DNA from 3 places in the Kineococcus deserti genome. Region 3 is predicted to be linked to each of the others. Evidence: riboswitches for the same ligand, from Rfam matches in the RefSeq annotation. Region 3 holds a riboswitch; each other region holds the start of a gene.
What was found. A riboswitch is a leader RNA that binds a small molecule or an ion and turns the genes downstream of it on or off. The one in region 3 is predicted to bind S-adenosylmethionine.
Positions count from the first base shown of each region.

Region 1: it holds a riboswitch for S-adenosylmethionine, as region 3 does, so the genes downstream of both, ACRYR2_RS09925 (ABC transporter substrate-binding protein) here and ACRYR2_RS07685 (ABC transporter substrate-binding protein) in region 3, are expected to answer to the same signal.
Region 2: it holds a riboswitch for S-adenosylmethionine, as region 3 does, so the genes downstream of both, ACRYR2_RS02865 (MetQ/NlpA family ABC transporter substrate-binding protein) here and ACRYR2_RS07685 (ABC transporter substrate-binding protein) in region 3, are expected to answer to the same signal.

Region 1 is NZ_JBJLSI010000009.1:118,532-121,800, reverse strand. Features, by position in the region: gene ACRYR2_RS09925 (ABC transporter substrate-binding protein) at 1-1,231, opposite strand, end outside; SAM riboswitch class I at 1,447-1,537, opposite strand; partial or broken gene ACRYR2_RS09920 (Rne/Rng family ribonuclease) at 2,478-3,269, shown strand, end outside.
Region 2 is NZ_JBJLSI010000002.1:187,878-191,146, forward strand. Features, by position in the region: gene ACRYR2_RS02860 (LLM class flavin-dependent oxidoreductase) at 1-1,314, shown strand, start outside; SAM riboswitch class IV at 1,358-1,468, shown strand; gene ACRYR2_RS02865 (MetQ/NlpA family ABC transporter substrate-binding protein) at 1,536-2,486, shown strand; gene ACRYR2_RS02870 (methionine ABC transporter ATP-binding protein) at 2,483-3,269, shown strand, end outside.
Region 3 is NZ_JBJLSI010000007.1:53,708-56,976, reverse strand. Features, by position in the region: gene metE (5-methyltetrahydropteroyltriglutamate--homocysteine S-methyltransferase) at 1-1,396, shown strand, start outside; SAM riboswitch class I at 1,570-1,663, shown strand; gene ACRYR2_RS07685 (ABC transporter substrate-binding protein) at 1,858-3,269, shown strand, end outside.

The DNA.
Region 1 (3,269 bases), on a different contig from region 3:
CCAGCGGGTCGCCCGTCAGGCCCTCGCGGATGACGTCGGTCGCCTTCCCGGCGGCGGTGGCGTACTCCGCCGACTCCAGCACGCTCGTGCGGGCCGGGTCGATGCCCGACCCGGCCGTCGAGGCCAGCAGGAAGTTGCGCTCCCGGTCGGTGGCCCACTTGATGAACGCGGCCGCCTTGTCCTGCTGGGACGAGGCCGTCGAGACGCCGAGGCCGAAACCGGAGTCCAGCGCCGAACGCGGTGTCGTGTTCGACCCGCCGACCGGCAGCGTCACCACGCCCCACTTGTCGACGATCTTCGAGCTGGCCGGGTCCTGCGCCTTCAGCCCCAGGTCGGTCCAGGTGTCGAGCATCGCGCCCTGACCGGCCAGGAACGCCGAGTTGGCCTGGTCGAAGCCGGTCTGCAGCGGCGTCGGCAGCGCCGAGGGCGCCACGGTGATGAGGTGCTGCAGCGCGGCCAGCCCCTCCTGGCCCGCGAACGCCGGCCCGCCGTCGGCGTCGACCAGCGTCCCGCCGTACCCGGCGAGGCGGTTGATGAAGGAGCAGCCGAGGATCATCGGCACCTGCTGGCCCTCGACGATCGCGCCGTAGACGCTGCCGCCGGAGTCCTGGGTGATCTTCGCCGCGGCGGCGTCGTACTCGTCCCACGTCGTGGGCGGCTGCACGCCGTACCGCTCGAAAACCTCGGCGTTGTAGTAGAGGACGTGGGTGTCGCCGTCGAAGGGCAGGCCGTAGCGCTTGCCGTCCAGCAGCGTGTACGGGTCGTAGACCGACGGGAGGAAGTCGTCGGTGCCGATGTCGCCGTTCGCGCCGATCCAGTCGGTCAGGTCCACGAGGGCGTCGGCGTTCACCAGCTCACCGAGGCCGAAGTAGAAGTAGTCGAAGACGTCGAACTCCCCGTCGCCGCCCTGCACGTCCAGGATCTGCTTGCTCGTCAGCTGGTCGTAGGGGATCGCGGTGACCTCGAGCTTGCCGCCGAACTCCTGCTCGAACGCCGGCCCGAGCAGGTCGGTGAAGGCCAGCACGTGCGGCTGGTTGACCATCAGCTTGATGGTCGCGCCCTGCAGGTCGACGGCCTGCGCGGCGGCCAGCCCGGAGGCCGACTGCTCCTCACCGCAGGCGGCGAGCGCACCGAGCGCGCCGATGCCGAGGGCGGAGGACAGCACCCGGCGGCGGGAGGCGATCAGGCGCGAGGTGCTCGTGGGCAGAGGGGTGCGACGGGGCGCGGACATGGGTGTGCTCCGGTGGGTGGGCGGACGGACGTCCGTCGGGGGTGCGCGCGGTGGCGGCGCGCTCGGGAGGGGTCTGGGGGAGGGACTGCGCTGGTCAGAGAGCGCGGAGCGTCCCCCGGCGCATCGACGAACCCGGGGTACAGGTCATCGAGGCCGTGCGCGAGAGGTCGACGTGGTAACGCCGGGTCAGACGGGTACAGCTGGTCACAGCGGTTCCTCCATCGCCCCTGGCGGGAGCACCTGCCGCTCGCGCGGTGGTTGCTGTGGCGTCGACGAGCCAGGTCTCTCGGCCACTCTGGATGGGTGTTGATCAGACCGTAGCGGACGCGGGGGCCTCCTGACCACGTTCCTGCCGGATCGGTGCGAAGGGTCACCTGCGGTCGGCTGTGCCACACTGGCGGTGGCCGAGCGTTCCCCACACCGGGCGCGCGGCCCGCCGTCGAGACCGCCGCCTGGTGCGCGGGTCCCGGGCAGCGCCGCGGTCTGGTGGAAGGACCTCGCAGGCGCCCCGGCCCTCGTGCTGGACGACGACCGCCGGCGGCACGGGCGGAGCACGCGTCGCGCGAACCCGCCGGTGCACCGAGGACTTCCGTCGGGTGCGGGACGACCCGCCCGGCGATTCCGACGAGGACGCTCGAGCGGCCGCGGGTTGACCGGTGGAGCGGACGCTGCGGGCGAAGCGGAGCAACCCGTGACGACCACACCTGAAGAGAACGCCGCCGCAGCTGCCGCGGACGAGAAGACCACCCCCGCGACGAAGCCGCGGCGACGTCGCGCGGCCAGTCGTCCCGCCGGCCCGCCGGCGCACGTCGAGGCCCCTGTCGAGACCACCGTCGAGGCGGAGACGCCCGCCCCCGTGACCGTGCCGGCCCCCGACGCCCCCGCGGTCGAGGCACCCGCTGCCGAGGTGCCCGCTGCCGAGGAGGCGGCCCCGCGCCGCCGCACGCGCCGCGCCACCCGCAAGGTGGCCACCCCCGAGGTGAGCCCCGAGCCGGTCGCCGAGCCGGTCGCCGAACCGGTCGCCGCGGCCGAAGCGGCCGCCGAGCCCGCCGCCGACGAGGCCCCGGCCGAGCCGGTCAAGGCTCCTGCCCGGCGCCGCCGCTCCCGCAAGGCCACCGCTGCGCCCGTCGAGCCGACCGTCGAGCCGACCGTCGACGTGACCCCGGCGGCTCCAGAGGCGACGCCGGTGCCGGAGGTGGCCGAGGTCGCCGCCGTCGCCGAGGACGTCCCCGTCGAGGAGGCGCCCGTCGAGCAGCCCACCGGGGCCGGTGCGGCCCCGGCCGAGGCGCCCGTCGAGGAGCAGGTCGAGACCCGATCCGAGGCCCAGCCCGAGACCCAGCCCGACCTCATGGACGACCCGGTGCTCCTGCGCGCCGCCGGGATGGCCCGCGGTGGCCGCCGTGAGCGCACCGACGCCGAGCGCGCGGCCGACGCCGCCGCCCGCGCGACCGCCCTGTTCTTCCAGGCTCCCGAGGCCGAGGAGGCGCCTCGGCGCCGTCGCCGCGCCTCCGCCCCGGCCGGCCCGCCGCCCGGAGCCGACCAGGACGCCCTCGACGTCTTCGCCCGCCGCGCCTTCGAGACCGGGCAGGCCGACCAGGACGAGACCGACGAGGTCGACGAGGTCGACGAGGACGTGCTCGAAGGCACCGCCGACGACCTCGAGGAGACCCTGGACGACGCCGGCGCCGAGGACGACACCGAGGACGGCCAGGACGAGGACCGGGACGAGGACGGGGGTGCACCGCGCCGCCGCCGTCGCCGCGGCGGACGGGGCCGCCGCAGCCGCACCCGTGAGGACTCCGACGAGGAGGCTCCGACCGGGGACTCCGACGAGGAGGCCCGTGAGTCCGACGAGACCGAGGAGCCGGAGGAGTCCGAGGAGGACGCCGGCGAGGACACCGGCGAGGACGGCGAGGAGTCGTCGGGCTCGTCCCGGCGCCGTCGTCGCCGCCGTCGCCGCGGGGGGGCGGCCGACTCGGAGGAGACCTCGCCCGACGACCCGCCGAACACCGTCACCCGGGTCCGGGAACCGCGCCGG
Region 2 (3,269 bases), on a different contig from region 3:
GACGCGCGGCAGCACGAGTTCAACGACGTGCGCACCTGGATCGAGACCGCGAAGCTGCTCGAGGCCGCGAAGTTCGACACGATGTTCTTCGCCGACGTCAGCGGGTTGTACGGCGACGCCGACGCCGACTTCGACGTGTACGTCCGCGAGGGCCTGCAGATCCCCTCCAACGACCCGACCGTCCTGCTGTCGGCGCTGGCGGTGAACACCGAGCACCTCGGGTTCGCCACGACGTCGAACGTGTTCCAGAACCACCCGTTCAACTTCGCCCGGCAGATCTCGACGCTGGACCACATCTCGAACGGCCGGATCGCCTGGAACGTCGTCACCGGCACCCAGGACAACGGAGCCCGCAACTACGGCCTGGACCGGATCACCGAGCACGCCGAGCGCTACCGCTGGGCGCAGGAGTACGTCGACGTCGTCTACAAGCTCTGGGAGGGGTCCTGGGAGGACGACGCCCTGCTGGCCGACAAGGCGAACGGCGTGCACGCCGACCCTGCGAAGATCCACAAGATCTTCCACTCCGGGCAGCGGTACCGGGTCGAGGGACCGCACCTGCCCTCGCCGTCTCCGCAGCGCACCCCGCTGCTGTTCCAGGCCGGCTCGTCCCTGTCGGGGCGGCGGTTCGCGGCGCAGCACGCCGAGGCCGTGTTCGTCATCTCCCCCTCACCGGTGCTGGCGACGCAGCAGATCCGCGAGACGCGCGAACTGGCCGTCGCCGCCGGCCGTCGCCCGGAGGACGTGACCTTCTACCAGGGCCTGAGCTTCGTCATCGGCTCGACCGAGGAGGAGGCGCAGCGCAAGGCCGCCGAGCACGACGAGTTCGTCAGCGTCGACGGGTACCTGGCGCACGCCGCCGTCGTGGACCGCACGGGCCGGGTCTACCCGCCGCAGACGCCGCTGAAGGACGTCGAGACCGACACCGCCCGCGGGTTCACCGAGTGGTTGTCCAAGCACATCACCGACCGCGAACCCGTCGTGGCCGACCTGGCCCGTCAGCGGGCCACCAGCCAGCGCGTCGTCGGCACGCCCGAGCAGATCGCCGACCGGCTGGCGCAGTGGCAGCAGGCGGGGGTCGACGGGATCAACGTGATCAACTGGGTGATCCCCGGGTCGTTCGCCGAGTTCGCCGACCACGTGCTGCCGGTGCTGCGCGAGCGCGGGCTGGCGCAGGCGGAGTACGCGCCGGGTCCGCTGCGGCAGAAGCTCTTCGGCTCGCCCCGGCTCAACGAGCGGCACCCGGCGGCCCGGTACCGGGGGGCCTTCGGGACGGACCGGGTCCCGCAGGCGCAGGTCGTGCCGGTCTCCTGAGAAGCGGTGTGCGGGCCGTCGCGGCGGTGTTAAGGTTCACACAGGTCATGAGTGACAGCGCGAAGCCCTGGCTGGCTGTCCGGCAACCCTCCTCCGCGGTGGGGTGCCCCAGGTGAGGACCTGGCCGGACGACCCCGTCCGGCAAGCGCGGATCACCGGACGCCGTCGACCACGGAGTGCAGCGAGCCGCGCGCCCGCCCGATCGACCTCCGGAGTCCCTCGTGTCCAACGCCCCCGCCCTGCCCGACAAGCCGAAGCGTCGCGGTCTGCTCATCGGGATCGTCGCCGCCGTCGTCGTGATCGCCGTCGTGGTCGTGGCGCTCGTCCTGGGCAACCGGGACGACTCCACGAGCACCACGGCCGGCGGCGAGTCCTCCGGCGAGACCGTGCGCATCGGCGTCGCGGACCAGTCGCTGCCCTACTGGCGCACCTACACCGACCTGGCGAAGTCGCAGCTCGGCGTGACCGTCGAACTGGTCAACTTCTCCGACTACACGCTGCCGAACCCGGCGCTGTCGCAGGGTGAGCTGGACCTGAACCAGTTCCAGCACATCCAGTACCTCGCCAACTACAACGTCGAGGCCGACGACGACATCCAGCCCGTCGGCGCCACCGCGGTCTACCCGCTGCCGCTGTACTCGCTGACCGCCGACTCCGCCGAGGCGCTGCCGGCCGACGCCCAGGTCGCCATCCCCAACGACGCGATCAACCAGGCCCGCGCGCTGCTCGTCCTGCAGCAGGGTGGCCTGCTGACGCTGAAGGACGGCGGCACCGCCTTCTCCACGACCAACGACATCGAGACCTCCAAGGTCCAGGTCACCGCGGTCGCCGCGGACCAGACCGCCAGCGCGCTGCAGAGCGGCTCGGTCGCCGCCGCCGTCGTGAACAACAACTACGCCACGGCCGCGGGCCTGCCCGAGGACGACATCATCGTCGCCGACGACCCGACCGCCGCCGCGGCCGCCCCGTACGTCAACATCTTCGCCGCCCGCGCCGAGGACAAGGACGACGAGACCTACGCGAAGCTCGTGGACCTGTTCCACGACCCGGCCGTGCAGGAGGTCTTCCTGCAGGACAACCCGAGCGCCGTCGTCCAGGACGTCCCGGCCGCCGACCTGCAGGCCAGCCTCGCCGAGGTCGAAGAGGACGCGAAGGCCGCCGCGGGCCAGTGAGCGCGCTCATCACCCTGGAGAAGGTCTCCAAGAGCTTCGGCCGTCGTGACGGGTCCACCGTCACGGCGGTCGACGCCGTTTCGCTCGACGTGCTCGAGGGCGAGGTGCTGGCGGTCATCGGGTACTCCGGGGCCGGCAAGTCGACCCTCGTGCGGCTGCTCAACGCCCTCGAGAAGCCGACGTCGGGCCACGTCCTGGTCGGCGGGCAGGACCTGACCAAGCTGTCCGAGAAGCAGTTGCGGGCCGCCCGGTCCAAGATCGGGATGATCTTCCAGCAGTTCAACCTGTTCCGGTCCCGGACCGTGGCCGGGAACGTCGCGTACCCGCTGAAGGTCGCCGGCGTCGGGCCGAAGGAACGGGACCGCCGCACGGCCGAGCTGCTCGACTTCGTCGGGTTGCTGGACCGCGCCCACAGCTATCCCGAGCAGTTGTCCGGCGGGCAGAAGCAGCGCGTCGGGATCGCCCGTGCGCTCGCGACGAACCCGCCGCTGCTGCTGGCCGACGAGGCCACCAGCGCCCTGGACCCCGAGACCACCACCGAGGTCCTGTCGCTGCTGCGCCGGGTGAACACCGAACTCGGCGTGACGATCGTGGTCATCACGCACGAGATGGAGGCCGTGCGGCAGATCGCCGACCGGGTGGCCGTCATGGAGAACGGGCGGCTGGTGGAGGTCGGTGACACCTACGACGTGTTCTCCGACCCGCAGACGCCTGCGGCGCAACGGTTCGTGCGCAGCGCCACCCACGACCGCCCGTCGGCCGACACGCTGGAACGGTTGCGGC
Region 3 (3,269 bases):
CCTCGTCGCGGCCCTGGCCCGGCTGCGGGAGTTCGAGGGCGTCGCCGGCCGCGTCGTCGCCGGAACCTCCACGTCCCTGCTGCACGTCCCGCACGACGTCTCCCGCGAGAGCCGGCTGGGCGAGCGGCTGCGCGGCTGGCTCGCGTTCGCCGACCAGAAGGTCGCCGAGGTCGTCCTGCTGGGCAGGGCCCTGGTGGACGCGGACAGCGTGCAGGCCGAACTCGCGGCCTCGGCCACGGCCCGCGCCGACCGGATCACCGCCCCCGGAGTGGTGCGCCCGGAGGTCCGCGACCGGCTCGCCGCCCTGACCCCGGACGCCTACGACCGCAGCGACTACGCCGTCCGCCGGCTGGCGCAGGAGGAGGCGCTGGGGTTGCCGGAGCTGCCCACGACGACCATCGGTTCCTTCCCGCAGACCACCGAGATCCGCGGTGCGCGGGCCGCCTGGACCCGCGGTGACCTGGCGCAGGCCGCGTACGAGGAGTTCCTGCGCGCCGAGATCGAGCGCGTCGTGCGGCTGCAGGAGGAACTCGGCCTGGACGTCGTCGTGCACGGTGAACCCGAGCGCAACGACATGGTCCAGTACTTCGCCGAGCAGCTCGACGGTTTCGCCGTCACCGCGCACGGCTGGGTCCAGTCGTACGGTTCGCGCTGCGTGCGGCCGCCGATCCTGTGGGGCGACGTCACGCGCCCGGCGCCCATCACGGTGCCGTGGAGTTCCTACACCGCGTCCCGGACGGTGAAACCCGTCAAGGGGATGCTGACCGGCCCCGTGACGATCCTGGCGTGGTCCTTCGTCCGCGACGACCAGCCGCTGGGGGACACCGCCCGCCAGGTCGCCCTGGCCCTGCGCGACGAGGTCGCCGACCTGGAGGCCGCGGGCATCGGGATCGTCCAGGTCGACGAACCGGCGTTGCGGGAACTGCTGCCGCTCAAGACCGCCGACCAGCCGGCGTACCTGGACTGGTCGGTCGCCTCGTTCCGGCTCGCGACCGCGGGAGCGGGCGACGCGACGCAGGTCCACACCCACCTGTGCTACTCCGAGTTCGGGGAGGTCATCGACGCCATCGACGGCCTGGACGCCGACGTGACGAGCATCGAGGCGGCCCGCTCGCGCATGGAGGTGCTGGCCGACATCGCCCGGGCCGGGTTCGCCCGCGGCATCGGCCCGGGGGTGTACGACATCCACTCCCCGCGGGTGCCCTCGACCGAGGAGGTCGTCGGCCTGCTGCGCGCGGCCGTCGCCTCCGTCCCGGCCCGGCAGGTGTGGGTCAACCCCGACTGCGGGCTGAAGACCCGCGGGTACGCCGAGACCACCGAGTCGTTGCGGCACCTGGTCGAGGCGGCGCGCACCGTCCGCGCAGAGCTGTCCGCGGCGGTCGCGCCCGCGCACTGACGCCCAGTCCTCGACGTCTGGACCCAACCCCTCGTGGTCGTGCGCTGTGCACGACCACGAGGAGCGGAGTGCGTGATCACCGGGGCACGTCGCGATGATCACGCACCTCCGGGACGGGCGCCCGGGTGCGGGGGTTGAGGTTCCGGCGGGCCGTCCCCTATGGTGAGGCCCGGACACCATCCAGAGCGGCTGAGAGACCTGGCTCGACGACGTCGCAGCAACCCCCCGGCCACCGGGCGCGGGTGCTTCCGCCAGGAACGATGGAGGAGTTGCCGTGGAACGCACATCGCACGTCGCGATCCTGCGCCGCGTCGTCGACTTCTGCCTGACCGCCTCCACCGGCTGTCGCTGACCAGCGATCCCGCACCACCCCGCCACCGGGGAACGTCCCGGTGCTGACGCGTACCCACCTCTGACGTGGGGGACGCGCCCTTCGCCGTTCCATCCAGCCTGGAGACCCCTTGCGCACCCGCACGCCCCTGTCCGCTGCCGCCGCCCTCACGTTCCTCGCCCTCACCGCCTGCGGTGGCGGCGACGCCTCCGGCGGCGAGAACTCCGCCGACGGCACCCCCGTGGCCGGCGGCGACCTCACGTTCGCCATCCAGGTCGACTCCGGGTGCATCGACCCGCAGCAGGTCGGCAACAACGACGCGTTGAACATCGGCCGGCAGCTGGTCGACTCCCTGACCGTCCAGGACCTCGACGGGCGGATCCAGCCGTGGCTGGCGCAGTCGTGGGAGGTCAGCCCGGACGCCACGACCTTCACGTTCCACCTGCGCGAGGGGGCGACGTTCTCCGACGGCACCCCGGTCGACGCGGCCGCGGTCAAGGCGAACCTCGACGGCATCGTCGCCCTGGGCGCCAAGGCGTCGCTGGGCTCGACCTACCTCGCGGGCTACACCGGCACCCAGACGCCGGACGCGCAGACGGCGGTCGTGACGTTCTCCCAGCCCAGCGCGCAGTTCCTGCAGGCCACCTCGACGATGAGCCTGGGGCTGCTGTCGGTGCCCACCACGACGGCGGACCCGGCGACCCGCTGCGACGGAACCACTCTCGTCGGCTCCGGTCCCTTCGTGGTGGACAGCTACGCCAAGGACGACAAGGCCGTCCTGGCCAAGCGCACCGGCTACGACTGGGCGCCGACGGGCGCGAAGCACACCGGTGAGGCCTACCTCGACACCATCACCTACCAGGTCGTCCCGGAGGCCAGCGTCCGCACGGGGTCGCTGCAGTCCGGCCAGATCGACGCGACGACGGGCATCGCCTCCCAGGACCTGCCGCAGTTCGACGGCAACGGTTTCTGGACCGAGCGCCGGGCGAACCCGGGCATCCCGTACAACTTCTTCGTCAACGAGTCGCGGCCCCTGTTCGCCGACGAGCGCGTGCGGCAGGCGCTGTCGAAGGCGATCGACCGCGAGGAGCTGGCCAGCATCCTCAACCCCGGGGACGTCGCCGTCAGTTCCGCGTTCTCCTCCTCGACGCCGGACGCCCCGGACGACTCCGCCGTGCTGGCCCACGACGTGGACGGGGCGAACGCGCTGCTCGACGAGGCCGGCTGGACCAAGGGCGCCGACGGCATCCGCGAGAAGGACGGGCAGAGGCTGACCTTCACGGTGACGTTCTGGCAGCCGACCTCGGCCGTGCTCGAACTCGTGCAGCAGCAGGTGCGCGAGGCCGGCATCGACCTGCAGCTCAAGCAGGGCACGACGGCCGAGACCCAGGCGCAGCAGGAGTCCGGGGACTACGACGTGATCTTCTACAACCTCACCCGGTCCGACCCGGACGTGGCGCGGACGATCTTCTCCACCGAGTCGCGCAACGTGAACCACCGCGCCCACAGCGAGGTCGACGACCTGCTGAACCAGCAGGCCGC